DNA from 3 places in the Novosphingobium kaempferiae genome. Region 1 is predicted to be linked to each of the others. Evidence: predicted binding sites of a transcription regulator. Region 1 holds the regulator's gene; each other region holds the start of a gene.
What was found. Region 1 encodes LexA, which represses DNA repair genes until DNA is damaged. Its sites were predicted from a motif close to GTTCCNCNCTTGTTCT; they were not measured.
Positions count from the first base shown of each region.

Region 2: the regulator LexA is predicted to act here: its motif matches at 5,382-5,397, upstream of LO787_RS21740 (ImuA family protein).
Region 3: the regulator LexA is predicted to act here: its motif matches at 2,822-2,837, upstream of LO787_RS15890 (S24 family peptidase).

Region 1 covers NZ_CP089301.1:5,211,812-5,222,183, forward strand. The annotation lists gene LO787_RS23635 (phosphodiester glycosidase family protein) at 1-407, shown strand, start outside; gene LO787_RS23640 (anthranilate synthase component II) at 404-1,003, shown strand; gene trpD (anthranilate phosphoribosyltransferase) at 1,000-1,992, shown strand; gene trpC (indole-3-glycerol phosphate synthase TrpC) at 2,003-2,794, shown strand; gene moaC (cyclic pyranopterin monophosphate synthase MoaC) at 2,829-3,314, shown strand; gene LO787_RS23660 (molybdopterin molybdotransferase MoeA) at 3,302-4,528, shown strand; gene lexA (transcriptional repressor LexA) at 4,630-5,322, shown strand; gene LO787_RS23670 (ComEC/Rec2 family competence protein) at 5,488-7,596, opposite strand; gene gltX (glutamate--tRNA ligase) at 7,732-9,198, shown strand; gene LO787_RS23680 (citrate synthase) at 9,210-10,372, shown strand, end outside.
Region 2 covers NZ_CP089301.1:4,782,300-4,792,671, reverse strand. The annotation lists gene aac(6') (aminoglycoside 6'-N-acetyltransferase) at 1-141, opposite strand, end outside; gene LO787_RS21765 (HU family DNA-binding protein) at 231-506, opposite strand; gene LO787_RS21760 (hypothetical protein) at 801-1,052, shown strand; gene rpoD (RNA polymerase sigma factor RpoD) at 1,175-3,229, opposite strand; gene LO787_RS21750 (hypothetical protein) at 3,984-4,184, opposite strand; gene LO787_RS21745 (SOS response-associated peptidase family protein) at 4,303-5,091, shown strand; gene LO787_RS21740 (ImuA family protein) at 5,418-6,194, shown strand; gene LO787_RS21735 (DUF6504 family protein) at 6,112-7,935, shown strand; gene LO787_RS21730 (error-prone DNA polymerase) at 7,935-10,372, shown strand, end outside.
Region 3 covers NZ_CP089301.1:3,481,510-3,491,881, forward strand. The annotation lists gene LO787_RS15870 (D-2-hydroxyacid dehydrogenase) at 1-321, shown strand, start outside; gene LO787_RS15875 (acetolactate synthase large subunit) at 468-2,141, shown strand; gene LO787_RS15880 (hypothetical protein) at 2,190-2,594, opposite strand; gene LO787_RS15885 (hypothetical protein) at 2,584-2,784, opposite strand; gene LO787_RS15890 (S24 family peptidase) at 2,888-3,538, shown strand; gene LO787_RS15895 (MBL fold metallo-hydrolase) at 3,589-4,275, shown strand; gene LO787_RS15900 (MAPEG family protein) at 4,283-4,675, opposite strand; gene rpmF (50S ribosomal protein L32) at 4,836-5,015, shown strand; gene plsX (phosphate acyltransferase PlsX) at 5,052-6,116, shown strand; gene LO787_RS15915 (beta-ketoacyl-ACP synthase III) at 6,116-7,087, shown strand; gene LO787_RS15920 (integration host factor subunit alpha) at 7,197-7,493, shown strand; gene LO787_RS15925 (MerR family transcriptional regulator) at 7,522-7,968, shown strand; gene LO787_RS15930 (hydrolase 1, exosortase A system-associated) at 7,987-8,763, opposite strand; gene LO787_RS15935 (alpha/beta hydrolase family protein) at 8,760-9,434, opposite strand; gene LO787_RS15940 (acyl carrier protein) at 9,434-9,694, opposite strand; gene LO787_RS15945 (GNAT family N-acetyltransferase) at 9,731-10,372, opposite strand, start outside.

The DNA.
Region 1 (10,372 bases):
CCAACGGCGTCTTCTACGGCGACGCGGGCGGCAACTGGCATGTGCGCAAATCCGACGATTTCGAGAAGTCAGTGACTGATCGCCCCGATTTCGGCACGCAGTCAGGCCCGATGCTGGTCATTGCAGGCAAGCTGCATCCCAGGATCGATGACGACGGCAAGTCCTTGAAACTGCGCAACGGCGTCGGCGTGGATGCCAGGGGCCGCGCGCATTTCGTGATCTCGGACGAGCCGGTCTCCTTCGGCAAGCTGGCCCGCTACTTCCGCGACGCCCTCAAATGCGACAACGCACTGTTCCTCGACGGCAGCGTTTCCTCGCTCTGGGATCCGGAACATGGCCGCGTCGATGGCGGTCCCCCGCTCGGCCCCTTGATCGTCGTCGAGAAAAGCGCAAAGGCACACAGATGATCCTCGTCATCGACAATTACGACAGCTTCACCTGGAACCTGGTCCATTACGTGATGGAACTCGGCGCCGAAGTGGAAGTCGTGCGCAACGACGCGCTCAGCGCAGGCCAGGCGATCTCCAGCGGAGCCAAGGGCTTCCTCATTTCGCCCGGCCCCTGCACGCCCAACGAGGCAGGCATCAGCCTCGATCTCGTCGGCGCGGCGGCCGATGCCGGGATGCCGCTGCTGGGCGTCTGCCTCGGCCATCAGTCGATCGGCCAGTATTTCGGCGGCAAGGTCGTGCGCGGCGGTCTGATGCACGGCAAGACCTCTCCGGTCACGCATGACGGAACCGGCGTTTTCGCAGGCCTCCCCTCGCCGTTCACGGCGACGCGCTATCACTCGCTGATCGTCGAGGACATTCCCGAGACGCTTGTCGTCAACGCGCGCTCGGACGACGGTCATATCATGGGCTTCCGCCACGCCAGCCTGCCTATCCACGGCGTCCAGTTCCACCCGGAAAGCATCGCCACCCAGCACGGTCACGCCATGCTCGCGAACTTCCTCAAGGCCTGCGGGATCGACGCCCGGCTTCCGGAACGGCTGGTTGTGCTGTGAGCCTGCCTGATCCCCGGCACCCGATACCCGAGGAAGAGGCCGAGATCGCCTTCGCCGCCATCCTCGACGGTGATGTCCCCGAATCCGAAATCGCCACCTTCCTGATCGCCCTATCCGATCGGGGAGAAACCGCGGGCGAGATCGCCGGCGCCGCGCGCGCCATGCGCGACCGCATGATCCCGGTGAAAGCCCCCGCCAACGCCATCGACGTCTGCGGCACCGGCGGCGATGGCCACCACACGCTCAACGTATCGACTGCGGTGTCGCTCGTCGTCGCGGCAGCGGGCGTTCCGGTCGCCAAGCACGGCAACCGCGCCGCCAGTTCTAAGGCGGGCGCAGCGGACACGCTCGAAGCGCTGGGGCTGGACCTCGATCGCGCGGTCGAGACCGCCGAATCTACCCTGTCCGAGATCGGTATCGGCTTCCTCTTCGCTGCCCGGCATCACCCGGCGCTCGGCCGCCTCATGCCGCTCCGGAAGTCGCTCGGCCGTCGCACGATCTTCAACCTGATGGGGCCGCTGGCCAATCCGGCGCAAGTATCGCGACAACTGGTCGGCATCGCGCGTCCCGCCTACGTGCCGATCTACGCCGACGCCCTGCTGCGCCTGGGCACCGAGCATTCGATGGTCATATCCGGCGACGAGGGGCTCGACGAACTGAGCCTCGCCGGCGGCAACGAAGTGGCCGACATTCGCAGCGGCGAACTGTCGATGCGACGTGTGACGCCGCAGGATGCCGGACTTCCGGTTGCTCCGGTGGAAGCCATCCGTGGCGGCGATCCGGCCTACAACGCCGAAGCCCTCAGCCGCCTTCTGCTCGGCGAACACGGTGCTTACCGTGACGCGGTCCTCCTGAATGCGGCAGGCGCGCTCATGGTCGCCGGAGAGGTCGATAGCTGGGCCGAAGGCGTCGAGGAAGCCGCCGAAACCATCGACAAGGGGCTGGCGAAAGCGCTGCTCGACTGCTGGATCGCGGCCACCCGCGCCTGACGAGGAATCCATGTCCGACAAGCTTACCGAAATCTGCGATACCAAGCGCGAGGAAGTCGCGGCCCGCAAGGTGCTCGCCACCCTGTCAGACCTCGATGCACGGGCTTCGCAGCAAACCGCGCCGCGCGGTTTCGAGGCAGCGCTTCGCGCAAAGGCCGCCGGCGACTACGCGCTGATTGCGGAAATCAAGAAAGCTTCACCATCCAAAGGATTGATCCGAGAAGATTTTCGTCCTTCAGAACACGCGGTCGCTTATGAAAAGGGCGGCGCAGCCTGCCTCTCGACCCTGACCGATGCACCCTATTTCCAGGGCCACGAGGATTTCCTGATCGCCGCCCGCGCCGCGTGTGCGCTGCCGGTAATCCGCAAGGACTTCATGATCGATCCGTGGCAGGTCGTCGAGGCCCGCGCCATCGGTGCCGACGCCATCCTCATCATCGTCGCTGCGCTGGACGACGTGCTCATGGCGGAGATCGAGGCTGCAGCGCACGAACGGGGGATGGACTGCCTCGTCGAAGTTCACAATGAATCCGAGATGGATCGTGCAAGCCGCTTGAAATCCAGACTTATCGGCGTGAACAATCGCGACCTGAAGCGCTTCGCAACCGATATCTCGACGACCGAGCGCCTCGCCCCGTTGGCACCGGAAGGCACGCTGCTCGTCAGCGAAAGTGGGATCAACACCCACGCCGATCTCGAACGCCTGTCCGCAAGCGGCGCACGCACGTTCCTCGTCGGTGAGAGCCTCATGCGTCAGGCCGACATCGAAGCCGCAACGCGGATGCTCCTTACCGGCATTTGATCCGGCCTGCCCGCTGTGTGAAGAGGGAGACGAAATGAGCAAGACCCTTACGCACATCGATTCCGAAGGCACGGCCCGCATGGTGGATGTAGGCGCCAAATCGCCTACACAACGCTTCGCAGTCGCTTCGGGGCGCATCACGATGTCGGCGGAGGCGCTGGATGCCATCAAGGCCGGAGATGCGCCGAAGGGCGATGTTCTTGGCACAGCGCGGATCGCCGGGATCATGGCGGCCAAGCGGACTGCCGACCTCATACCGATGTGCCATCCGCTCGCGCTGGATGCCGTGAACATCGACTTCACGTTCGAGGCCGATGCGATCCGCGCCACTGCGACTGCTTCGCTGACAGGCAAGACAGGCATAGAAATGGAAGCAATAACAGCGACTTCCATCGCACTCATAACGATTTACGACATGGCCAAAGCCTTGGACAAAAGCATGGTCATCGGCGAAATCCGCCTCGTCGAGAAGCGTGGCGGCAAGTCCGGCCACTGGAAAGCTGCAGGATGGACCGAGTAACCGCGCCCCCCCTTCCCCTGGAGGAAGCGCAGGCGCGGCTTCTTGCCTTGGCATCTCCGCTCACGATCGAGCACGTCGATGTGGAAGGCGCTCTCGGGCGATATCTCGCCGAGCCGCTCCATGCCCGCCGGACCCAGCCTGCGGCCAGCCTCTCAGCGATGGACGGTTATGCCGTCGCTGGTTTGAACCTCACCGGCCCCTGGCGTGTCGTGGGAGAAAGCGCGGCGGGTCATCCGTATATCGGCACTATCGCAATCGGCGAGGCCGTCCGCATCTCCACCGGCGCGGTGTTGCCCGCTGACGCATCGGCAGTAATTCTCCAAGAAGATCTGGCGCGCCATGGCGACGAGATATCGCTGACCGGCGAAGCGCCCGTTCCCGCAACGAAGCATATCCGCCCTCGCGGCATGGACTTCATCGAAGGCGCTGAAATCCTGCCTAGAGGCAAGCCGGTCGGTCCCGCACAGACGGCCCTCGCCATCGCGGCAGGACACAAGTACCTGCCCGTATCCCGCAAGCCCCGCGTCGTCATCATCGACAGCGGCGACGAACTTGCTGCCGACCCGGAGCACTGCGCGCCTCACCAAATCCCCGCCAGTAACGGCGCGATGCTCCTGGCTTTGGCGGGTTCAACCGCCGTCGATGCCCGGCGGATCGGCCCGGTTCCCGATACGATCAAGGCCATTACCTCCACTTTCGAGGCATCGTCCGACGCCGACCTCATCGTAACCAGCGGCGGAGCATCGGTAGGCGATCACGACCTCATCCGTCCCGCTCTCGAACGATGGGGTGCCAGCATCGATTTCTGGCGCGTGGCGATCAAGCCGGGCAAACCCATTCTAGTGGCCACGCGCGACACAAATGGCCGCCGCCAGATCGTGCTTGGACTTCCCGGAAATCCGGTGTCGAGCTACGTCACCGCCTATCATTTCATGCTACCCATGCTCCGCGCGATGCTTGGCGCTGCACAGCCATTACCGATGCACTTCACGGCCTCGTTAGGCGAACCGTTGCGTGCCAACGGAAAGCGTCGCGAATTCTTGCGCGGATGGTGGAATGGGGAAACCGTCATCGCCAATCCCTTGCAGGACAGCGGCGCACTTTCCTCCATTGCGGCCAGCAATGTCCTTATCGACCGCGCCGCATTTGCCGAAGACGCGCGGGTGAACGACAAGGTTCAAATCTATCTGCTTCAGAATGGCGGTATTGCTTAAGATCGTTTCGATTCGTTGCTTGATTGTTCCCTCAATGTTCACTACCAGAACAAACAAGGTCAGGTTTTCCCTGGTCCGGAGGTTACGAAAAGGCAGCGACAATGTTGACGCGCAAGCAGCACGAATTGCTCCGGTTCATCCAGACGCGTCTCGAAGACAGCGGCATTTCCCCGAGCTTCGAGGAAATGAAGGAAGCACTCGATCTCAAGTCGAAATCGGGCGTTCACCGGCTGATTTCTGCGCTGGAGGAGCGCGGCTTCATCCGCCGCCTGCCCAATCGTGCCCGCGCCCTAGAAGTGCTGCGCCAACCCGACAATGCCGGGACGAAGCCCTCGCGCGCCACGGCCACTAACGACGACACCGGCATCGCGGCGATTCAGCCTGCGCGAAGCGCGCCGCAGCCTGCCAATGACGTCATCGAAATCCCGCTGCACGGCCGCATCGCTGCCGGCGTACCGATCGAGGCGCTGGAAGGGCAGTCCATGCTACCTGTTCCCGCTGCGCTTCTCGGATCAGGAGAACACTACGCGCTCGAGGTTTCCGGCGACTCGATGGTCGAAGCCGGTATTCTCGATGGCGACTTTGCACTTGTGAAGCGCACCAACTCGGCGCGCGACGGCGAAATCGTCGTGGCCCTCATCCGTGGTGAAGAAGCGACGCTGAAGTATCTCCGGCGCGAATCTGGCATGGTTCGGCTTGACCCGGCCAATGCCGCGTACGAGCCGCAGATCTACGGACCGGATGAAGTCGAGGTCCAGGGCAAGCTCGCCGGCCTGCTTCGTCGCTACAATTGAAGTTCATTTGCTGAAGCCTGTTCGACCCATAGGATGAACGGGCTTCAATCCCAATTGCTGCCGCAGGTGCTTTGCCTTCATGACCGGCAGTAGTGGTGCGGGCATATGGCTTGCCTTACCGCCCAAGCCTTATGACGGCATGATATGTCGAATTGGCCGCAAGGCCTAGCGATGCGCACGCTTAACTGCCGTGTTGGGCGCCGCCGTTCGCCACCAGCCATGTTCGCCTTGCGTCTGAGCCACGGTTTCGATGCGCTGGTCTTCGATATAAACGGCAAGGCCACCGGTCTCGGCCAGCGAAGCGCGGTCGGCTTTGAGCCATCGAGGCTGGCAACTGCGCGGCAGCCATCGGTCGGCGATGACGATGTCGCTATGCTCGCAGGCGGCGACCAGGGCGCGTTCAGGCACTGCATCGCGGCCACGGGACACGAGAAGGCGACGGGTGATGCCGGAACGCCTGATCTCCAGAGTGCAGAAGTCCCGGTTGCAGACGGCGCCCGGCCAGCGGTCGAGCGGCATTGGCTCGCCTTCCATGCCAGCTTGTTCCATGAGGTTGTCCCGCGCGTAACCGCTCGCGCCATCTCGCAGGACGAAGAGGCGGCCGCCTGCAGGATCGACCAGACCGACATGACGGCCATCACCTGAAATCAGGATATCGGCAGGTGGAGCCAGCGCCAGCAGCCCCGTGCCGATCAGTGCCGGTGGCAGGCCCAGCCAACGGATTTGGCCGCTCCACAGGCCCAGCCAGAGTCCCCCAGCCACGAACAGGAGGAAGGCACCCGTTCCCGAGGCCGGAAGGAGGTTCACGGCTCCGGGTCGGGATGCGAACCAGTGCGCCAGGCCGGTGAGCAGATCGATGGCATGGCCCGCCAGCCACCACATCGGCGCACCTGCCCCGACCACATCCAGCAGGAGCGCGGCGGCCAGCAGCGGCATGACGACGAATGTCGACAGCGGGATCGCCACGACATTGGCGATCGCCCCGTACACGCCCGCTCGGTGGAAGTGGTACAGGCCGATCGGCATGAGCGCGAGGTCGATCACCACGCCGGTCAGCAGGAGCAGCCCGACATGGCGCAGCCCGCGCATCGCCAAGCCCTCGCCACGGGGGCCGAGGAAGTGCCGCACCGGCTCGGACGTCGTGACGGCGGCAAGCGCCAGCACCGCGCCGAAGCTCATCTGGAAGCTCGGGCCGGTCACCGCCTCCGGCCACAACAGCATCACGCAAAAAGCCGCGACGGCCAGCATTCGCAGCGACAGCGGCTCGCGACCGAGCGCCATGGCAGCGAGTACGAGCAGTGCGCCTATGCATGAGCGGACGGTCGGCACTTCGGCGCCTGACAGGAGCGTATAACCCACCCCCGCCAGCGCCCCCGCCCCCGCCGCCAGCACCAGCAACCTGACCCGCAGCGCCAGCCAGGGAAACAGTGCGAGCACCCTGATGACGATCAGGTAGACCGCACCCACCATCGCGCTCACATGCAGCCCGCTGATCGAAAGCAGATGCGCCAGCCCCGAATCGCGCATCGCTTCGTCGTCGGATCTGGAAATGCCGCCCCGATCGCCCGTGACGAAGGCAGCGGCCATACCACCGCGCCGTTCGCCGATGCGCTCGCGTATATGATCGGTGAGCGACTGGCGCAGACCGGAAAGCCATGCGTCGTCGTCCATGCCCGGTTCGATGACTTCGATCTCCCCGATCGCCGAACCCGTCGCCGCGATGCCCGAGAACCATGAGGTACGCGCGAAGTTGTATGCTCCCGGCAACATCGGCGGCGCGGGAGGCATGAGTCGTCCCTTGAATGCCACCAGATCGCCCGCCGAAAGCTCCGCGGTGGAGGCTTTTCCCGGCACGTTCACGCGCACCTTGATGGCGCGTCCGGTTTCCGGCTCGCGCATGGCGAGCGTCAGCCGGTCGCGCTCCAGTGCCGGTTGTGGTTCGACGCCCAGTACCCGACCTGTAAATGTCCCGGAAAGCGGCCGGGCGATGGGCGGTTGGCCGACCAGTTCGGACCGGCCCCACACCACGATGCATCCCGCCAGCACAAGCAGCGGCAGCACCTGAAGCGCCCGCATCGCATGAGGCCACGCATTGCACCAACGAAAGGACGCGCAAGCAATTGCAGAAACTGCAATACAAAGCCCACAAAAGCCCGCCCACCATGGCGCCGAAGGCAGCCAAAACCACGCAATTATGCCGGTTGCGAAGGCTACCGTGAGCCATGGAGCCCGATCGAATCCGGCCTGCGAAAGAAAACGCTCGACGACCGCCAAAACCCTCGACAAGACGCCTTCACCGGTCCATGGCCCATGCTGCAATGCAGCGGCTCCAGGCCCCTGCGGAGGCGGATTTTGACAAGTCGCGGCGTGGGTCCCCATGGCCGCCAATAGGACAGGAAGGTCGGGTAGATGGCAAGCGGCAGTGCATCGGGCGAAGCGACTGGCAAGGAGGCCCCAATGCTCCGCCCTGTCGTCACGCGCTTTGCTCCATCGCCGACCGGCTATCTCCACATTGGCGGCGCCCGCACGGCGCTGTTCAACTGGCTCTTCGCGCGCCACCATGGCGGCAAGTACCTCCTGCGCATCGAGGACACCGATCGCGCCCGTTCGACGGATTCTGCGATCGACGCGATCTTCGACGGCCTGTCGTGGCTTGGCCTCGACGGTGACGAGGCGCCGGTGTTCCAGTTCGCGCGTTCGGACCGCCATGCGCAAGTGGCCGCGCAGCTCATGGAGAGCGGCAACGCCTATCGCTGCTACCTGACCCAGGAAGAACTCGCCGAGCGCCGTCAGAAGGCGCAGGAAGAGCGCCGGCCGTTCCGCATCGACAGCGAATGGCGCGACGCCGATCCCTCGACCTGGCCCGCCGACCGTTCGTGGGTCGTGCGCGTCAAGGCGCCGCGTGACGGCGAGACGACGATCGAAGATCTCGTCCAGGGCTCCGTGACCGTGCAGAACGAGGAAATCGACGATTTCGTCATCCTGCGCAGCGACGGCACGCCGACCTACATGCTGGCCGTGGTGGTGGACGACAACGACATGGGCGTGACGCACGTCCTGCGCGGCGACGATCACCTCAACAACGCCTTCCGCCAGCTCGTAATCATCCGCGGCATGGGCTGGGACGTGCCGGTTTACGGCCACGTTCCGCTGATCCACGGTTCGGACGGCGCCAAGCTGTCGAAGCGCCACGGCGCGCTGGGCGTCGACGCCTATCGCGACGAGATGGGCCTGCTGCCCGAAGCGGTGTTCAACTACCTGCTGCGCCTCGGCTGGGGCCACGGTGATGAGGAAATCATCAGCCGCGAGCAGGCGATCGAATGGTTCGACATGGTCGACGTGGGCAAGAGCCCGTCGCGCTTCGACCTTGCCAAGCTACAGAATCTCAACGGGCATTATGTGCGCGAGGCCGACGACGTGCGGCTCGCAGGTCTCGTCGAAGCGCGCCTCGATGGCGTGGACGGCGATGGACCTGCCGACCTGCTGGTCCGCGCCATGCCCGTGCTCAAGGTCCGTGCAAAGGACCTGAACGAACTTGCAGAAGGCTCTGCCTTCCTCTTCGCCAAGCGCCCGCTCGCCATGAGCGAGAAGGCGCTGGCTCTCCTGACCGTCGAGGGGCGCGAGCGCCTTGCGGCGATTCACGAGCGCCTGTCCGGCCAGGCCGACTGGACTCTTGAGGCATTGGAAGCCAACCTGAAGGCAATGGCCGAGGCCCTCGGATTGGGACTCGGCAAGCTCGCGCAACCCTTGCGGGCAGCCCTGACGGGTCAGACGACTTCGCCGGGGATTTTCGACGTACTGGTACTGCTCGGACGGGAAGAGAGCCTCGCGCGCATTGGCGAGCAGGCACAGGTTCCCGCCGGGTCGCAGTCATAAGGAGATAATTGGTGGGTGATCAGGCTAAACTGAGCGCTGGTGGCGCGGACTTCGAATACCCGGTTCTCAAGGGCAGCGTTGGCCCGGATGTGATCGACATCCGCAAGCTCTACGGCCAGACGGGCAAGTTCACGTTCGACCCCGGCTTCACCTCGACCGCGAGCTGTGAATCGGCGCTGACGTACATCGACGGTGACGAAGGCGTTCTGCTTCATCGCGGCTACCCGATCGGCCAGCTGGCCGAACACTCGTCGTTCATGGAAACGAGCTACCTGCTCCTGAATGGTGAATTGCCGAGCAAGGATGAGCTCGCCACCTTCGAGAACACCATCACGCGCCACACCATGCTGCACGAGCAGCTGGCAACGTTCTATCGCGGCTTCCGCCGTGACGCGCACCCGATGGCGATCATGTGCGGCGTCGTCGGCGCGCTTTCGGCGTTCTACCACGATTCGACCGACATCGCGGACCCCGAGCATCGCAAGATCAGCTCGCACCGCCTGATCGCCAAGATGCCCACGATCGCGGCGATGGCGTACAAGTACTCGGTCGGCCAGCCCTTCCTCTACCCCGACAACAAGCTCAGCTACACCGGCAACTTCCTGCGCATGACCTTCGGCGTGCCGGCGGAAGAGTATGAGGTGATCCCGGCGGTCGAGAAGGCGATGGACCGCATCTTCATCCTCCACGCCGACCACGAGCAGAACGCCTCGACCTCGACCGTGCGTCTTGCCGGTTCGTCGGGCGCGAACCCCTTCGCGTGCATCGCGGCGGGTATCGCTTGTCTCTGGGGCCCTGCCCATGGCGGCGCGAACGAAGCCGCGCTCAACATGCTCAAGGAGATCGGCACGCCGGATCGCATCCAGCACTACATCGATCGCGCCAAGGACAAGAGCGACCCGTTCCGCCTGATGGGCTTCGGTCACCGCGTCTACAAGAACTACGATCCCCGCGCGACGGTCATGCAGTCGACCCTGCGCGAGGTTTTCGAGGCTCTCAACGTCACCGATCCGCTGTTCGAGACCGCGCTGCGCCTCGAAGAGATCGCGCTCAGCGATCCCTACTTCGCGGAGAAGAAGCTGTTCCCGAACGTGGACTTCTACTCGGGCATCATCCTGTCGGCGATCGGCTTCCCGACCACCATGTTCACCGTGCTGTTCGCCCTCGCCCGCAC
Region 2 (10,372 bases), 430 kb from region 1:
GACGACCGCCTGCGGCTCGCCCATCAGATCGACTAGGTCCTTGCGGTGCTCTGACCTCGAGCCGTCCGGCCAGAGCCTGGCGCGCAGACCCGCCCATTCATCGAGGTCGGCGGTGCCCGCCAATTCGATGCGTACGATCATGTCCGCTCACCCTCCCACAGGCCTCTGCCGGAAATCATGCGCGGCATGCGGCGCCGGCTGTCCGCCGCAGCGCCGCATGCCCTTTCAAGTCAAGCGTTGAGCTTGTCCTTCACGCCCTTGGCGGCCGTGAAACCGAGCTTCTTCGACGCCTTGATGGTCATGGCTTCCCCCGTCGCAGGGTTGCGGCCTTCACGCTCCGGGCTGTCCTTGACCTTGAACTTGCCGAAGCCGTTGAGCGAGATTTCCTCGCCCTTGGCCGCCGCGTTGCCGATGGCGTCGAAGACGGCATCGACGATCTTGCGGGCATCGGTCTTGGCGATACCGTGATCGGCGGCGATAACGTCTGCGAGATCGCTGTTGTTCATGAGAAGTTCGTCCTGTCGAAATCTGCGTTGGCGCCGCCGGATCGCTATTTTCAACCCTGCGACGTGGTTTCACCATGGCGCAACCCGATGAACGATCAAGGCGTTCCCTGGTGCTCAGCCTATCCAGAGAGCACTTTGTCCACAGCCTGTGGATAGTGCCTCTCACGCACCCTCTCCTGACCGGGAATAGGCGCTCGTCTTCGAAGACTGGCAGGTTACCCCCTCCCGGAAGTGAACGTGATCGTGGAACCTTCGCCCTTATGCACCCTTGATAGAGGTCAAAGGAGACAGAACATGTTCGGCAAGATCATCGGAGCCATTGCTGGCAACAAGGCGGCAAAGCACGTCCGCGGCATCAGCGGGACCGGGGGAACGCTCCTCGGTATAGCCGCGCCCACCATCCTACGCCGGATGGGCCCACTCGGACTGGTAGCTACCGTTGCGGGTGGATATGCCTGGAAAAAATACAGCGACCGACGGCAAACCCAGCGCGCGAAGTCCACTGAACCGAGCGTTCTAGCAAAGCCCGCCGTTACCTCCCTCTGATCGACGCCCGACCAGCTCTTGACCGCGGGCGTATGATACCATGCGCCCGCGAATGTTCCTTCCCGACTGATAATCGCGCCCGATGCGAGCGACACCGCCCGCGCCGATCAGTCGAGGGCCTATCAGTCGAGGAATGAACGCATCACCCGCGAACGGCTTGGATGCTTCAGCTTGCGCAGCGCCTTCGCCTCGATCTGGCGTATACGCTCGCGGGTGACCGAGAACTGCTGCCCGACTTCCTCGAGGGTGTGGTCGGTGTTCATGCCGATGCCGAAGCGCATGCGCAGCACGCGTTCCTCGCGCGGGGTGAGCGAGGCGAGCGTGCGGGTGATCATTTCCTTGAGGTTGGACTCAATTGCCGCATCGACCGGTATCACCGCGTTCGCGTCCTGGATGAAATCGCCCAGGTGGCTGTCCTCCTCGTCACCCACCGGGGTGTCGAGCGAGACCGGCTCCTTGGCGATCTTGAGGACCCGCTTCACCTTCTCAAGCGGCATCGACAGGCGTTCCGCCATCTCCTCCGGCGTGGGCTCGCGGCCATGATCGTGGAGGAAACGCCGGTTGGTGCGCACCAGCTTGTTGATCGTCTCGATCATGTGGACGGGGATACGGATCGTACGCGCCTGGTCCGCGATCGAGCGCGTGATCGCCTGCCTGATCCACCAGGTCGCATACGTCGAAAACTTGTAGCCGCGGCGGTACTCGAACTTGTCGACCGCCTTCATCAGGCCGATGTTGCCCTCCTGAATGAGATCCAGGAACTGCAGGCCGCGGTTGAGGTATTTCTTGGCAAGCGAGATCACCAGCCGCAGGTTCGCCTCGACCATTTCCTTCTTGGCGATGCGCGCCTCGCGCTCGCCTTTCTGGACCATGTTGACGATGCGGCGGAACTCGGGAAGCGTCATGCCGGTTGCGGCGGCGATATCCGCGACTTCAAGGCGGATGCGCTCCGCCGGCACCGCTTCCGACGCCGCGAAGGCGGCCCACTTCCTGTCCTTCTTCGCGACGTCCTCGAGCCAGGTATCGTCCAGTTCGCGGCCGATGTAGCTTTCGAGAAAGTCGGCGCGCTTCACCTTGTGACGTTCGACCAGGCGCAGCATCTGCCCGCTCAGCGCCGTCAGACGCCGATTTGACGTGTAGAGGTTGTCGATCAGCTGTTCGATCTTCGAGGCATGGAACTTCACGGCCTCGACCTGGGCCGTCAGTTCCAGGCGCAGTTCCTGGTACGCCGTTTCCTGCGCTCCCGGGAATGCCAGACCTAGCCCCATCGCGTCCAGACGAGCGGCCTGCAAAGGCTCGAACGCATGGAAAAGCTCGGCGATCAGGGCGAACTTCGCCAGTGCGTCCGGCATGAGCGCCGCTTCCATCTCGGCGAGGCTGATGGTGTTGCCCTCGTCCTCCTCCTGCTCGGCGTCCTTTCCCGCGACCGGGTTGCCGTCCTCGTCGACCTCCTCATCGGCGTCGTCTTCACCGGCAGGATCATCCTTGAAGGATGGACCCGTTGTCTGCGCGCTGATCTCGCCGTCACCGGCGTTATTGCCATCGTCCGCAAGGTTCTCGGGCTGGGGCTCCTTGGCGACCATCGCATCGAGATCCAGGATCTCGCGCAGTTGCATCGTCCCGGCATCGAGCGCCTCGGACCACGCGATGATCGCATGGAAGGTCAACGGGCTCTCGCACAGGCCCTGGATCATCATGTCCCGCCCGGCCTCTATGCGTTTCGAGATCGCCGCCTCGCCTTCGCGGCTGAGCATCTCGACGGCGCCGATTTCGCGCAGGTACATCCGTACCGGATCGTCGGTGCTGCCCAGAGCATCGGCCTTCCTCGCAGCCGGTTCGCGGCGCTGGAAGGCCGCACCTGTATCATCGGCCTCATCGCCCGGTTCGTCATCGTAATTGGCGGCAGCGCCGGCGCCGGGCTCGGCATCGACAGCCTCATCACCATCGTCACTGTCATCATCGTCGTTGTCGACGACCTTCACCCCCATCTCGGAGATGGCAGCCATGACATCCTCGATCTGGTCAGTCGTCATCTGATCCTGCGGCAGCGCCGCATTCAGTTCGCTGACGGTGATTGTCCCGCGGCGCTTGGCATACGCGATGAACTTTGCCACCGAACCACGGCTCGCTTCGATCAGCGGTGTGTCGAGATCGTCGCGCTGATCGTTTTTGGTCATGGTCTTGCTGTCATCTCATTCGAAAGGTCCACGGCCCTCTGCGCGCCTGGACAGTATGAAGGGTTGCGAGCGCCCTTGCCTCACAACCGCGCGAAGTTCCAGCAGCCTATTCCCGACCGCAGTCTATCCCCGACCGAAACCGGCGTGTTCGATGCCGCCTTCTATTGCGAAGCTCAGATCGGATGCACGCCAAATCCCGGGCGACGTTTTAGTGAGCCGAGTGTCGCCGGACCCGTTTGGGGTTGCCGCAAGGCTTCAGCATCATGGTTCGATATCCTCGTGGAACCCGGAGCAGTGCGCTGCCGTTGAACACTCAATCGGAACTGATCGTCATGTGGATTATGGAACGGACGCCATCGCTTCGCACAGCGGCACATTATCGGGACGCGTTACAGGAACGGGCCGGAGACATATCCCGTGCGTGGCAGGCGCACAGGGTTCAGATCGCCCAGACTTGCCGTCGATCTCTCCCGCGCCTGCCTGCCGACTGAAGGCATTCGCCCCATGTTGCGGTCCCGGTGACCGGCACATTTTCGATGTGTGTGGTGGACCTGTTGTGTGCGCAAGGATCATGCACACCACCGATTTGCGGAACGTTGCGCAAACCACCGGACGTCAATCAAAGAACCCAAGCTGCCACGAACCAATGGACGAAGGATTGCCGACGATGCCCAGCATTCGGCACATATGGGTGGCAGCTGCACGTTATTCGGCCATCAGGCTTGCAGCACACGCTTCTACTCGCGAGGCGCGGTTAGGACTTCGGCGTGACCCAGACTTCGACCGGGGCAGCGAACTTGCCGGGCGCAGGCTTTCCGACATGCACACGATCCGCGGTGACCTGTTCGCCGGTCGCAAGATGCAGGGTCACCCAGGGTTTGGGCATGCGCTGGAACGTCAGCTTCTGGATTGGCTGTCCCGTCGTCGAATTCATGATTGTGGCGATGATGCTCATCGCCGCCGCCTAGACGCGCCGCGCATCCCGCGTCGATGCCTCGCAGCTGCATCACTGGTGGATAACGCCGCGGTAGCAGGTATGCGACGTTTCGGTTCGCGGTTTGCGCGTGCTTCGGATGGCGGCACGCCCGCCCCTGCGCCCGAAGCGCAACCTTCGAGCAGGCGTTGCCATCATTTGCGCGGGGCCAGTGCCGGAATGGCTGCGACCGCCATGGAATGATCCTGACATTGCGCCGCACGGATGGCATGCTTCCCACTGTTCGAGCGGAGGTAGCATGTGCAACGACTTCAAGCTGGAAACCGATATCGCGGCGATCCTTGCCGAACTGGAGGAGATGCGCTTCAGGATCGACCTGCCTGAAGGCAAACCCAACGTGCCGTCTCGCGAGGACATCAGGATGACCGATATCGCGCCGATCATCCGCTCAGGCGTGCCGGGGGATCGCAACTCCGCCGATCTGGTCAATCGCCGTTGGAGTTGGGCCGGTTCCCAAGGCAAGCCGGTCTACAACTTCCGCTCTGAGGGCAGGCAGTTCAGGTCGCATCGGTGTCTCGTTCTCACCGACGGTTTCTACGAGTTCACCGATCCCGAAGTTCACGGCCAGAAGCGCCTCGACAAGTGGCTCTTCACTCTGAGGGATCACACCTGGTTCTGCATGGCCGGCATCTGGCGCGACAATCTGGAGGGCGAAGCGTTCACGCTTCTGACCATGGCCGCAGGCAAGGACGTCGCGCCCTATCACCATCGCCAGATCATACCGCTTCCGCGCGAACGCTGGGCTGACTGGCTGGATCCGACAATCCCTTCCAGTGAGGTTCTTATCCACCTTCCCGCCGGTTCGCTGCCAGCCGTGCGGGTCTATCCGACACCGGGAGAAAAGGCTCAGGGAGCGTTCGATCTCTAGGAGAGCCGAACATCATCCCCACATGCATAGAGCCCGATCCCCTGCCGGCTTTCACACCGCCAGGACGTCGAGGTAAATCCTGTTCGTCGGCGTTTCCGGGACACTCCGGCCAGCCTTCCTGCATGCCGGATGTTGCAGCCACCGCCACGAAAACGCGCGCAAATCTCTTTCAGAGGTCACTAGTGTGCACATCGCCCTCGCTGGAATTCTTTCCCGTTTTCAACCCGTTGCTTAGCGACCATGACGCGCCCTTGCGGGCGTCTGCGCCTTGACGCCAACCCTGATAAAATAGAACATAAAGCGAACATATGAGTCGCGATTGATCCATGCTCCTGCAAACCGCCCTTCCTTCCCGGCTGCCTGCCGAACAGCTTGCCGCGCTACGCGCGCAAGTCGCCCAAGCGCAATCGGATCGCGGTCCGGCACTGCCCTTCGGCATCCCGGAGATCGACACGCGGCTCGCCGGAGGCGGCATTGCCGGCGCCTCCCTTCACGAGATCGCCGCTGCCAGTGCCGGCTGGGCGGACGATGCCGCAGCCACTCTTTTTGCCGCCGGCATAGCTGCACGCTTTGCCGCAGAGAATGGAATGACGGTCCTGTGGGCGTTGAGCCGCTTCGACCTTTATGCGCCGGGTCTCGAGCAGGCCGGCCTCGGGCCGCACAAGATCCTTTACGCACAGGCAAAAAAGGATGCCGAAATCCTTGCTCTGGCAGAGGACGCCTTGCGTGACGGCTCGCTTGCCTGCGTCATCGCCGAAGTCAGGTCAGCCGACCAGACGGCAACCAGGCGCCTGCAACTCGCAGCCGCCGATGGCCGGACGCCGATGCTGCTCTACCGGCGGCACCGAACCCGCGAGCGCAATCCGCTGTCCCAGCCATCGTCCGCCATGACGCGCTGGAGCATAGGGGCCGCCCCTTCCGAGCGCCTGCCTCACACCGGTGTCGGCCGTGCACGGTGGCACGTCGATCTCTTACGTCAGCGCGGCGGCGCTCCCTTCTCTCTTGTTCTCGAGGCTTGCGATGATCAGGGTCGCCTCGCTCTACCTGCCGCAGTTGCCGATCGAACGGCTGCGCCGGCAGGAGCGACCATCCGCGCCGCGTGATCGCGCCGCCCCTCGGCCGGACCTCGGGCCGCGTTTCACCGAGCCTGTCGATGACGACCCCGGCCCCTGCTCCGTGCCTCGCGGTGGCGGATGGCGTCCCGGTGCGCGTTGGGCGCAGGACCCGGAGCTTCGCGCGAAGCCGAGGGTGGGCGACATCGATGCCCTGCCCGCCCATCAGCGCCCGACCATGCGTGAAATGGGCCGGCGCAGCGAAGCGGCGGATCATCCTTTTCGCGCCATGGGCCCCGATGATGCAGGTGCGCCATGGCCGGCAGCGCCTGCACTGGCAAACTTGGCGCATCTGGCAAGGCCGGTTGTGCTGATCGAACGGGCGGGGCAGCGCGACATCATAACGTCCGCCTGCCCCATCGCGCGCGCGCTCGGGCTGCATCCCGGAATGGCTGCGGCACATGCACGCGCTCTTGTGACGGACCTTGATGTCAGCGATGCGACGCCGGGGGACGACCGTGCATGGCTCGACCGGCTCGCGCTTCACGCGGCTCGCCACTGGACACCCGTGGCGAGCGTCAGTCCACCGGACGGGCTCTGGCTCGAGCTTACCGGCACGACACATCTTTTCGGTGGCGAGGAAAGCTTCTGCCGCCGGGTCGTGCGTTTCCTCGCGCACCTCGGCTTCACCGCGCACATTGCCATTGCCGGTACGCCGGGCGCTGCCCATGCCCTCGCCCGTTTTGCTGGCAAGCCGATCATCGTACTGCCTGGCGGCACCGAAACCCATGCGATTGCCCAATTGCCGCTTGCGGCGCTGCGGCTTTCCGACGAGGCATTGGGAAGCGCTGCCCGGTTCGGTCTGGAGCGCATCGGCGATCTCTATCCGATCGCCCGAGGACCGCTTGCAAGGCGCCTCGGTCTTCGCACCGTCGAACGCCTCGATCAGGCACGCGGACTGGCAGCGGAACCCATCGTGGCGATCGTGCCGTTCGCAGCACCGTATTCGGAGCGCAGGCTGCTCGAGCCGATCAGCACGGCAGATGCGATCAACCAGGTCATCGGCGATCTCGCCGATGACCTGGTCCGCGAACTGGAACGGCGCCGGCTGGGGCTGCGTACCGCGGCCCTCACCTGCACGCGCGTCGATGCCGTCGAGCAGCGACTCGTGATCGGCACTGCAGGCGCAACGCGCGATGCGCGACATCTCGCGCGCATGTTCGCCATGCGTGTCGAACGTATCGACCCCGGGCTCGGCATCGAAGTGATGCGTCTCGTTGCGCCACGCGTCGAGGATCTGCAGCCGGTCATGATCGGGACCTTTCCCGGTCCTGACGGCAGGGAGCCCGACCTCGCGCCGCTCGTCGATCAGCTTGCTGGGCGTGCCGGGGAGAAGGCCCTGTTCCGCATCGGTCCGGTCGAAAGCGATGTGCCCGAGCGCGCGGTGCGACGCGCTCCCCCTCTCGCATTGCCTCAAGGATGGCCGCAATGGCGCCGGCCGGTCCGGCTGCTTCCCCATCCCGAACCGCTGTCCGGCGTCGTCGCGCTGATGCCCGATCACCCGCCCCGGCGGTTTGCCTGGCGCGGCACGCTGTACAAGGTCGCGATCGGCGAAGGGCCCGAACGCGTTCATGGCGAATGGTGGCGCTCGGCACGCGAGATGTGGGCCGTGCGCGACTACTTCATGGTCGAGACCGATGGCGGCGAACGCTTCTGGCTGTTCCGGCGCGGCGACGGGCTCGATGCACCGACCGGTGATCTGAGCTGGTACATCCACGGCGTGTTCGGGTGATGGCGCGCTACGTCGAACTCCAGGTCACCAGCCACTTCTCGTTCCTGCGCGGTGCGTCGGCACCGGAAGAACTCTTCGCGACAGGCGCAGCATTGGGGCACCGCGCGCTCGGGCTTGCCGATCACAACACGCTTGCCGGAATCGTGCGGGGCTGGGACGCCCAGAAGACAAGCGGCGTCCGGATGATCGCGGGATCGCGCATCGATCTCACCGATGACCGCGCGCTGCTGCTCTATCCCCGCGACCGCGCCGCCTGGTCGCGCCTCACCCGACTGCTGTCGCTCGGCAAGGGACGTGGCGGCAAGGGCCGGTGCATCCTGTCCTGGAGCGACGTTGTCGAACACGCGGCGGGTTTAGTGGCGATCCTGCTTCCCGATCAGCCTGACAAGCGCACCGCCGCCGACCTGCAGGATCTTCGCTCGGTTTTCGGGCGCGACGGGTTCAGCGCGTTGTCGCTGCGGCGCCGGCCGGGCGACATGGTCCGTCTCCACGGCCTGGACAGGCTCGCGCGCGAGGCGGGGGTGCGCAGCGTCGCGATCGGCGACGTCCTCTATCACGATCCCACGATGCGTCCGCTGCAGGATGTGATGACCGCGATCCGGGAAAAGACGACGATCGATGCGCTGGGCTTCCGGCGCGAACGGTTCATGGATCGCAATCTCAAGTCGCCTGAAGAAATGGAGCGGCGGTTCGCGGCGTTTCCCGATGCGATCCAGGCGGGCGCCGACATCGCCGAGCGCTGCCGTTTCGACCTTGGCGAAATCCGGTACCAGTATCCCTACGAGCAGGTCATGGCCGGACGCAGCGCGCAGCAGGCTCTCGCGAGCCTTACCGCGGATGCGGCGGCGCGCATGTTTCCCGGCGGCCTGCCGCAGGCCTATGCGAAGCAGATCGACCACGAACTGACGCTCATCGACCGGCTCGGCTATGCGCCCTACTTCCTGACGGTGAATGCAATCGTCACTGAAAGCCGCCGGCGCGGCATCCTGTGCCAGGGGCGAGGATCGGCGGCCAACAGCTGCGTGTGCTTCATGCTCGGCATCACCTCGATCGATCCGATCCGACACGAGCTGCTGTTCGAACGCTTCGTCTCGGGCGAGCGCAAGGAACCTCCCGACATCGACGTCGACTTCGAGCACGAGCGCCGCGAGGAGATCATCCAGTGGATCTACGAGACTTACGGCCGTCATCGCTCGGCACTTACCGCTGTCGTCACCCGCTACCGGACCCGCGGAGCTGTGGCCGAGGTCGGCAAGGCCCTCGGCCTGCCTCGAGACCTTACAAAAATGCTGACCGGGCTGGTTTGGGGCTGGTCGATGGAAGGGATCACCGACGAACAGATCGAGAGCCTCAATCTCAATGCCGACGATCATCGCCTGCGCTTGACGCTGGAGCTTTCGCGCCAGCTGATCGGCACGCCCCGACACCTCTCGCAGCATCCCGGCGGCTTCGTGCTGACGCACGAAAGGCTCGACAATCTGGTACCCATCGAGCCGGCGCGCATGGAGAACCGCCAGATCATCGAATGGGACAAGGACGACATCGATGCCCTGAAGTTCATGAAGGTCGACGTGCTGGGCCTCGGTATGCTCGGCTGCATGAACCGCGCGTTCAACCTGCTCGAGCAGCACAAGGGCGTGTACAAGACCATGGCCGATCTGCAGGACGATGACCCGGACGTCTACGCCATGATCCAGAAGGCCGACACCCTCGGGGTCTTCCAGATCGAGAGCCGCGCGCAGATGTCGATGCTGCCGCGCATCAAGCCGAAGGAATTCTACGACCTCGTCATCGAGGTCGCGATCGTGCGCCCGGGCCCCATCCAGGGCGACATGGTCCACCCCTACCTTCGGCGCCGTGAAGGCAAGGAGACGCCGGAATATCCCAGGCCCGAGCTCGAGGCGGTTCTGAGGAAGACGCTCGGTGTGCCGCTGTTCCAGGAACAGGCGATGAAGGTTGCGATCGTCGGTGCGGGCTTCACGCCGGTCGAGGCCGACCAGCTGCGCCGCGCCATGGCGACCTTCAAGCTGACCGGCGGTGTCAGTCACTTCTACGACAAGCTGGTGAACGGCATGATCGCCCGCGGCTATCCCAGGGACTTTGCCGAGCGCACCTTCAAGCAGATCGAAGGCTTCGGCTCCTACGGCTTTCCGGAAAGCCATGCCGCCTCGTTCGCCAAGATCGCCTATGCCAGCTGCTGGATGAAGCACCATCATCCCGATGTCTTCTGCGCGGCGCTGCTCAACGCCCAGCCCATGGGTTTCTACGCCCCGGCCCAGATCGTGCGCGATGCGCGGGCGCATGGCGTCGAAGTCCGGCCCGTCTCGATCAACCACAGCCACTGGGACTGCAGCCTCGAACCGGGACGGGGCAGCCTCCATGCGGTCCGCCTCGGCTTTCGCCAGGTTCGCGGTCTTGCCAACATCCATGCCGCCGC
Region 3 (10,372 bases), 1.7 Mb from region 1:
GCGGACCAGTTCGCGGCGATGAAGCCGGGCGCGACGCTGCTCAACTTCGCGCGCGGCACGGTGATCGATCAGGACGCACTGCTTGCCGCCATCGATTCGGGCCATCTGGGCGGCGCGTTCCTCGACGTGACGACGCCCGAGCCGCTGCCTTCGGACCATCCGCTGTGGTCGCGCGAGAACGTGCATATCTCGATGCACCTGTCGGGTCGGGCGCAGGACGCGCTGTTCGCGCGCGGATCGGCGCGGTTCCTCGACAACCTCGGTCGCTACCAGCGGGGCGAGGAACTGGCGCACCAGGTCGATCTTTCGGTCGGTTACTAGCTCTGCTTGGCCGCACCTGATATTTTCTTCGGATGGGCTGGCCGATTTATCAGGGACGACCCTGAGTCAAATCGCGTATCAGCCTCGATCAAGACGGCCGGACATTGAGGGACCGGCTGACAAGAACGAGTGGGGATAAGCGGATCATGGCTGAGAGCGACAAGCGCAAGGCGTCGGACCTGTTCATCGAATGTCTGGAGCAGGAAGGGGTCGAGTACATCTTCGGCGTTCCCGGCGAGGAGAACCTCGATTTCCTCGATTCGCTGTCGCGCTCGAAACAGATCAGGCTGATTCTGACGCGGCATGAGCAGGGCGCGGGCTTCATGGCGGCGACCTATGGCCGCCATACCGGCAAGGCGGGCGTGTGCCTTTCGACGCTGGGGCCGGGCGCGACGAACTTCGTCACCGCCGCCGCCTATGCGACGCTGGGCGGCATGCCGATGTTGATGATTACCGGCCAGAAGCCGATCAAGAAGTCGAAGCAGGGACGCTTCCAGATCCTCGACGTCGTCTCGATGATGCAGCCGATCACCAAGTATGCGCACCAGATGGCGTCTTCGGACAACATCCCGAGCCGCGTGCGCGAGGCGTTCCGCATCGCCGAGGAGGAAAAGCCCGGCGCCACGCATATCGAACTGCCCGAGGATATCGCCGACGAACACACCGATTCGCGCCCTGTGCCGCGCTCGATCGTGCGTCGTCCGACGGCGGACGTGAAGTCGATCGTGCAGGCGGTCGACGCGCTGCAGACGGCGAAGCGGCCGCTCCTCGTGATCGGTGCGGGCGCGAACCGCAAGATGACAAGCAAGATGCTGGGCGAGTTCGTCGAGAAGACCGGCATCCCGTTCCTGACGACGCAGCTCGGCAAGGGCGTGATCGACGAGCGGCACCCGATGTTCCTCGGCTGCGCGGCGCTATCTGCGGGCGATTTTGTCCACCGCGCTATCGAGGATGCCGACTGCATCGTCAACATCGGCCATGACGTGATCGAGAAGCCGCCGTTCTTCATGCACAACGACGGCACGCGCGATGATCGCAAGGTCATCCACGTCTCGACCAAGACGGCCGAGGTGGATCCGGTCTACTTCCCGCATATCGAGGTGATCGGCGATATCGCCAACGCCGTGTGGCAGATCAAGGAGGCGATCACCCCGTCGCCCAAGTGGAACTTCGACGCGATGCTGCGCTACCGCGCCGCCGAGGTCGAGCACACCGACAAGCTGGCATCGGACGAACGCTTCCCGATCTTCCCGCCGCATGCCGTGAAGCAGGTGCGCGATGCGCTGCCCGACGATGCGATCGTCTGCCTCGACAACGGCGTCTACAAGCTGTGGTTCGCCCGTGGCTACTGTGCGACCAAGTCGAACACGGTGCTGCTCGACAATGCGCTGGCGACGATGGGGGCGGGGCTGCCGTCGGCGATGGCGAGCGCGATGGTCTATCCCGATCGCAAGGTGCTCGCGGTCTGCGGCGACGGCGGGTTCATGATGAACAGTCAGGAGATGGAGACGGCCGTGCGCCTCGGCCTGAACCTGACAGTGCTGATCCTGAACGACAATGCCTATGGCATGATCCGCTGGAAGCAGGCCAACATGGGCTTCGCGGACTTCGGGCTGAACTACGGCAACCCGGATTTCGTGCAGTACGCGCAGAGCTATGGCGCGAACGGCTATCGGGTGGAGAGTTCGGCGCATCTCAAGGAACTGCTCGCGCATTGTCGTGATACGCCGGGCGTTCACCTGATCGACTGCCCGGTCGACTATTCCGAGAACGACCGCATCCTCAACACCGAGATCAAGGAACTGTCGCGGGCGCTCTGAGCGCTCGCCATGCGTCGTCCCGGAGTAAATCCGGGACGACGCGGTCCTTCAGCAGTCTTCGAGTACCAGCAGTTCCACCTCGACCGTCATGTACGGCGGGCCCTGCCGATGCTCGACCGCCACGATCGCCGCATCGGCGACGAGGTGGCGCGGCACGCTGAATTCGTGATCGGGGAGCGCGGCGATGAAAGTCTCCCCGTGCGCGATCGCCTGCGCGCCTTCAAAGGCGAGAACGATGGTGTGACGCGCGCCGGTGAACGTGGCGCTCGCCCAGGCACGCTCGCCGTGCTGGACAAACTCCACACCCGGACCTGCGAGTTGCATGACTTCGGAAAGCAGGCGCAGCCACGGCCCGCGCGTGGCCGATGCAAAGCGCATGGGGGCGGCAAGCGGGGCCGTGACAGGGGCGGAGGCGAAAGGCTGGCGGGCTTCGCGGACCAGATCAGTGTGCATGGCGGTTCTCCATCGCGCCGGTGAGGTAGGCATTCATGAAATTTTCGACCCGCGTGGCCGTCTTGTCGCGCGGGACGCGGCCGTTGCGCAGGTCACCCACGAAGCGGGGATCGTGAGCGGCAAGGCGGCCGAACTTGGTACGGGGCATGGCGGTTTGGCGTAGGAAGCGCTCGATTTCGCGTAGCAGCATCCGGTGTGGTCCTTTCCCTATCTGGATTCGCCCTTTCGTTCTCTTTATGTTCACATCATGACCCCACTTGTCTAGGAAAAATCCTACGACTATGGATTACAAGATGGACATCGACCCGATCCGCCTCCGTTTGCTCGAACTTGCCGAGGGCAGGGGCGTGAGCCTTGCGAAACTGTCGCAGATGATCGGGAAAAACCCGAGTTATCTTCAACAGTTTGTGCGAAAAGGCAGCCCTCGCAAGCTGGAGGAGCAGGACCGGGGAATGCTCTCCCGGTTCTTCGGCGTGCCCGAATCGGAACTGGGACGATCGAAAGAAAAATCCTACATATCGAAGGAATATGAGCGGCGCAGGGACTGGCACGACGTTCCCCGCCTCGCCATCGGTGCTTCGGCAGGGCCCGGTGCACGCTCGGACGACGAATCGGCGTTCGATACCATCCGTTTCTCGGCTCGCTGGCTGCGCAGCCTCGGACTCCAGCCGGATGGTCTCTCGATCATCGTCGTGACTGGCGATTCGATGGAGCCGACACTGCGGGATGGGGACGAGATTCTCGTGGACCGTGGCGCACGGGCGCCGCGCGACGGCATCCATGTGGTGCGCCTTGGTGAAACCCTGCTGGTCAAGCGACTGGATACGTCACGGCCCGGCCTGCTCGTCCTCATCAGCGACAACGCCGCCTATCCGCCCGCCGAGTGCGCCGTCGATGAAGTCGATGTCGTGGGGCGTGTCGTGTGGAAGGGCGGGCGGATCTGAGTCGGCCTGTCCGGTTGCATTGACGCGCTTCTGCGGCCATTTCCGTGGGCATGACGCAAGGCACCGACAAGACTCAACCGACGCGCGTGGGCATCATCCCCGTGACGCCGCTCCAGCAGAACTGCTCGCTACTGTGGTGCACCGCCACGATGAAGGGTGCGCTTGTCGATCCCGGCGGAGACCTGCCCAAGCTGAAGCAGGCGCTGGAGAAGACCGGTGTCGAGCTGGAAAAGATTCTCGTCACCCATGGCCATCTGGATCACTGCGGGCAGGCGGGCGTGCTGGCCAAGGAACTCGGCGTGCCGATCGAGGGGCCACAGGAGGAGGACCGCTTCTGGATCGCGCAGCTCAATGACGACGGTCCGCGCTGGAACATGGAGGCCTATACCTTCGAGCCCGACCGCTGGCTGGAAGATGGCGACAAGGTCACTGTCGGCGAACTGGAACTCGATGTCGTCCACTGCCCCGGCCATACGCCGGGCCATGTCGTGTTCCACCATGCACCGAGCAAGTTCGCCATGGTCGGCGACGTGCTGTTCCAGAACGGCATCGGTCGCTGGGATTTCCCGCGCGGGAACCTCGAGGACTTGGTTCACTCGATCACCAGGAAGCTATGGCCGCTCGGTGATGACGTGACTTTCGTGCCGGGCCACGGGCCGGTGAGCACTTTCGGGCAAGAGCGCCGCACCAATCCCTACGTCAGCGACGAGGCGGTCAAGCGCGGGCTCCCGGCCTGAAGAGCGTTTAGAATCGGCCGAGCGCGATCAGTACTGCCATCGTCGCGAGGCTGAGAAGCGTGAGCACGCTGACAATGAATCCCACGGCGCGCAGCGGCGACTTCTCGGGCTTGTCCATGCCGATTCCGTGGGCGAGGCGGGCCAGCAGATAGAGCGCGCCGATGATCGACAGCCACTGGCCGCCCTTGCCGGACAGTTCGATCGCGGCGACCAGGATCAGCACGAAGGGCGCGCTCTCTCCATAGTTGGCCTGCGCGCGCATCCGGCGCAGGAGCAGCGGATTCTCCCCATCGCCGTGCCACACCTTCGCCGCCATGCGTGCCTTGCCGGTCCGCACTGCCAGCCAGAAGGCGAGCACGGCCGCAGCGGCGGAAAGGCTGAGCGTGGTCTGCAGAATCATGTATGTGTACTCCCGTTGGGGACGAGGTCATGGTCGAGGGAGTAACGGGTTGCAACTCGCGTCAAATCGGTTATAGGCGCGCCTTCGCAAGCCGCCGTGTCCCTTGACGGTCACCGGCGGCCTTTTTGACAGAAACGTATTTGCAGGAACAGGTGCCGAGATGGCTGTCCCTAAAAGAAAGACCACCCCCTCCCGCCGGGGCATGCGCCGCAGCCATGACGCGCTGAAGGTTGAAGCATTCCATGAATGCGGCAACTGCGGTGAACTGAAGCGCCCGCACAACCTGTGCAATGCTTGCGGCCACTACAATGGTCGTGAAATCGTCGCGGTCGAAGTCTAAGACTTAGATCTCAAGACGTATTTCGGAGAGAGCCCCATGAGCTTGCCGCGTATCGCCATTGACGCGATGGGCGGCGACGAGGGCGTGCGCGTCATGATCGAAGGCGCCGCGCTTGCGCGCCGCCGTCATGACCGCTTCAAGTTCCTGCTCGTGGGTGACGAGGTGCGGATCAAGTCCGCGCTCGAGAATCACCCGAACCTGCGGGCGAGCTCCGAAATCCTGCACACCGATGGCGTCATCAGTGGCGAGGACAAGCCGGGTCAGGCTCTGCGTCGCGCCAAGGGGACGTCCATGGGGCGCGCCATTGAGGCGGTGAAGCTCGGCCATGCCGGCGCTGCGGTCAGCGGTGGCAATACCGGCGCGCTGATGGCGATCTCCAAGCTGACGCTGCGCACGATGCCCGGCATCGATCGTCCTGCCTTGGCGGCTCTGCTGCCGACGCTGGGCGACAATGACGTCATCATGCTCGATCTCGGCGCCAATACCGAGTGCGACAGCCGCAACCTGGTCCAGTTCGCGATCATGGGTGCTGCCTATTCGCGCGTCGCGACGGGGCGTTCGGAGCCGCGCGTCCGCCTGCTCAACATCGGCACCGAAGAGACCAAGGGCACCGAGGAACTGCGCGATGCAGCCGCCGTGCTCAAGGGCGCGGCCGAGAATCTCGCGATGTCCTTCGATGGCTTCACCGAGGCGGACAAGATCTGCCGCGGCGATGTCGATGTCGTCGTGACCGACGGTTTCACCGGCAATGTCGCCTTGAAGGCGGTGGAAGGCACGGCGCGTTTCGTGGCCGACCTGCTGCGCCGCGGCTTCAGCAGTTCCTTGCGCTCGAAGATCGGTTTCCTGATCTCGAAGCCGGCGACCGACCTGCTCAAGCACCATCTCGACCCGAACAATCACAATGGCGCGGTCTTCCTGGGCCTCAACGGCATTGTCGTGAAGAGCCACGGCAGCGCCAATGCTGCAGGCGTGGCCAATGCCGTGGCGGTCACCGCCCGGCTGCTGGAGGAAAACGTGACCGAGCGCATCTCTGCCGACCTTGCCCGCCTGGGAGGGTCGACCTGGCGCATGCCCAAGAGCGTACAGGAAGAGCGCGCCTGATGATTCGTTCGGTACTGATCGGAACCGGCTCCGCGTTGCCGCGCACGGCCGTCAGCAACGCCGAACTCGCCGAGCGCGTCGATACCAGCGACGAATGGATCGTCGAGCGTACCGGCATCACCAACCGCTACATCGCGCAGGACGACGAGACGACCTCCAGCCTCGCCACCGATGCTGCGCGTCGCGCGATCGAAGCCGCGGGCATCGAGGCCTCGTCGATCGACCTCATCGTGCTCGCCACCGCGACGCCCGACCAGACCTTCCCCGCCAGCGCGACGATCGTCCAGAGCAACCTCGGCTGCCGTCCGGGCGGCATCGCCTTCGACGTCGCCGCCGTCTGCTCGGGCTTCCTCTACGCTGTCGGAGTCGCCGACTCGATGCTGCGCACCGGCATGGCCAAGCGTGCGCTGGTGATCGGTTCGGAGACGTTCAGCCGCATCCTCGACTGGGAAGACCGCACGACCTGCGTGCTTTTTGGCGACGGGGCGGGCGCCATCGTGCTCGAGGCGCAGGAACAGGTGGGTGAAACGCAGAGGGGAATCCTCGCGAGCCGCCTCCACGCCGATGGCGCGCACAACCAGTTGCTGTTCGTGGACGGCGGTCCGTCGACCACCGGTTCGGTTGGCAAGCTGCGCATGAAGGGCCGCGAAGTCTTCCGCCACGCGGTCGTGAACCTCGCCGAAGTTCTGCGCGAAGTGCTTGAAGAAGCAGGACTTTCGAACTCCGATATCGACTGGCTGGTGCCGCACCAGGCCAATGCGCGCATCCTCGATGCGACGGCGAAGAAGCTCAACCTGCCGCCCGAAAAGGTGGTCGTGACGGTGGACCGGCACGCCAATACCTCCGCAGCATCGGTGCCGCTGGCGCTCGACGTCGCAGTGCGCGACGGGCGCATCAAACAGGGCGATCTGGTGGTTCTGGAGGCGATGGGTGGCGGTTTTACGTGGGGTGCGAGCCTCATTCGCATCTGACCACTAACTCCTTTGGGGGAGTTGCGTTCAATATTGGACGCACCGTTGATTTCTTCTCTGTTTCTAATATTATGCATCCCGATCGGCGCACTATGGGGATGCGGGCTTGATGCGCTCTACGGATACTTTGACCAGGGCCGAAATTGCAGAGGCCATTCATCGCAAGCTGGGCATATCCCGTGCGGAGTCGCTTGCCATGGTGGAAGCGATCCTGCAGCACATGTGCACGGCCCTCGGCGATGGCGAGAACGTCAAGATTTCGGGCTTCGGCACTTTCCTGCTGCGTGACAAGGGAGAGCGGATTGGCCGCAATCCCAAGACCGGCGTTGAGGTTCCGATCACCCCCCGTCGCGTCATGACCTTTCGTGCCAGCCAGATGCTGAAGGACCGTATCGCCGAGGATTGACGGAAAAACCGTCGCGATAGAGGCAGGTATGGACGATACAGTAACTGGCGAGGCGCACGACGCCTCACTTTTCGACAATGGCCGGTTCCTGGCGGCGACGCCTTTCGATGACGGCAAGGATCCGCAGGCACTGCGGACCATCGGCGAAGTCGCGAAGGCGCTCGGCATCCGTCCGCATGTGCTGCGCTACTGGGAAGAGCAGTTTCCTTCGCTCCAGCCGATCAAGCGCAGCGGCAATCGTCGCTACTATCGTCCCGAGGACATCGCGCTGATCGTCGACATCGACCGCCTCGTACACCGAGAAGGCTATACGCTGCGCGGTGCGGCCAAGGCGATCGACACAAAGTCGACTGGTGAAGTGCAAAGTAATTCGATTGCAGATGCAAATAATCCGGAAGGTATAATCCCGGATGATTTCTTCCGCAGACTTTCCGCCATCCGGGGCGAGCTTGCTGCGGCGCTCGAAAGGGCCTGACGGCCAGCCTCCTCCCGGTTACGTTCGCAGCATCTCGAGAACCTGCTCCACCAGCCATTCCTGAGCGGGCGGTTCCACATAGCTGTGGCTGGCGTCGGCGCATGTCCTGACCCGTTGGTCCGCCTTGTCCCAATGCGACAGGAACGCGAGGCCGGTGCGGTCGCGCCCGGCGACTAGGAACCGGATCGCCCCTTCGAATCCGGCGATCCCCTGAGCGATTTCGGCGGCAAGACCGTCCGGCGCGGCGGGCTTCGGACGCAAGGCAGCAGCGAGGCTGCGCGCAAGCTTGAGCAGCGATACCTTCCCGGTCAGCAACCGCCGGATCGCAGCAGGATCGGCCAGTCGCCGCCGGTAGTGATCGCGTACCACCTCGGCGGGAGCCTCTGCCGCTTCGTCCTCGATGGTCCATGGGTTGGACAGCACCAACGCATCGAGCCCGGCGCCCTTCGCGAGCATCAGCGCGCTGGCCGCGTCGCAATTGCCGAGGCCGACCACGCGCCTCACTTGCGGGCACCGCGCCAGCAGGGCGTCCCGGGCCGCCGCGATGTCCTGCGCGCTGGAGCGGAAGCCGCCGTTCGAGCCTTCGCTGTCACCGATGCCGCGACGGTCGAAGCGGAGCACGGGAAAGCCCTGCGCGGCGATGCGGGCGGCGAATCGCGCCTGCCCGTTCCATGCACCGGCACGCACCTCGTTGCCGCCCGATACCAGGAGCAGTGCGGTCTGGCCGGGCGCATCGTCCAGCGTGCCTACGAGGCGTGCGCTCTCGCACGGGAAGATGAGTTGTTCCCGGCTCACGCGCCAAGCCTTTTGACGATTTCGGCGGCGAGGGCGTCGGCCTGCACAGGGTTCTCGTCGGGTTCGGCGCGCAGCCACAAGCCGCTGCCGCCGACCTCGTCCTGAGTGATAGCCACAGCAGTCGCATGGGGCGTCATCGGTTCGAAGTGGCGATAGAAATCCGCGCCGAGATCGTAGCCTGCGAGCGTGATGCCCCGCAGAACGGCCTCTTCCGCCAATGCCTCCCGGTTCTCGTCTCGGCCCGCCTCGCGCGATGAGAGGATGCGGGCGCGCAGCATCTGGCGCAGGATCGCGACGGCCTTGACCGGGGCGTAGTGAAACGCGCGAAGGTGCGCGGGTGTGAACAGGCAGCCGCCACGGATGCCCAGAACATGCGTTGCCGCGAAGTGGCGGGAGGCGGCGGTCATGGCGTCGAGCCAGTCGGTCGGATCCTGCGCGTCGAGCGCCTGAAGGCTCTCGTTGCAGCCGGGAAGATCGGGCAGGACGCTGTCGATACCGGCATTGGCAAGCCGTCGCATGACTTCGACGGTGAAGCGGCGCAGCTTGTTGCCTTCGTCGAACAGGGCGGGGACGATCAGAAGCCGCCGCGCATGCCCTGTATCACTGACGAGCGCGTATTCCTCACTGGTTCCGCCGCCGGGAAGCGGGCAGGGCCAGCTCGCCGGGCGCATCAGTTGCCGCGCTTCGCCTCGACGAAGGCGAGCAGGCCGCCGTAGCTTTCCAGCATCTCGCCTTCGATCTCGTCATCCTCGATCATGATGTCGAGGCGGTCTTCGAGTTCGGTCAGGAGGCCTGCAACCGCCATCGAATCCAGTTCGGGCAGGTGGCCGAAAAGACCAGTGTCCGCATCGAACGCGTCGGCCTGCCCCGGCTTCAATCCGAGCACATCCGTCAGGATGCGACGCAGCAGCAGGTCAGTATCGTCTGGCATGGCCCCTCGGCGTTCTGTCATTCTCAACGCGGGCCTCTAGCGTCGCTTCGCAGTTGCGGCAAGGGATCGCGCGCCGATCCTGGCGAGTTCTGGCCAATTGCGCAGGTCGAGGGGGCGGAACATGTCGAGGCGATAGCGCGGGCGCTGCTCCTCCATCCAGTCGCGTTTATAGGGATCATCGCCGGTGCCGAAATCGACGTGATCCACGCGATCCGTCTCGATCACATGGCGCATGAGTGCGGCGGTGAGCACGGAGCCCGGAGAGAGCGGCTTCGCGGCCTCGCGATGGGCGAGCTTGTGGATGAAGGCGGTGCCGCCCTCCACCGTCCACATCTGCGCGGCGATGGCGGGGCCTTGCGGATCGTCGGCTTGATGGGCGAGGGCGAGGCGCAGGCGGCCGGCTTCGCCCTCGGCCTCGGCGAAGGCGCGCAGGAATGCGGGGGAGCCTTCCTCGGGCTTCCAGCTTTCGGCGTAGATGGCCTCGTACTCGGCCCAGGCATCGGCATCGAAGCGGGTGAGGATGCGGGTCGCGACCTTGCCCGACTTGCGCTTGAGGGTCGTGCGCAGCTTGCCGGGGCGGGCGGCGAGGTAGGTTTCGTAATCGCGCCCGGAAACCGCGAGGAAGCGGTTCGTGTCACAGACCTCGCGGCGGACGAGCCAGCCCGCGGCGCGGAAGGC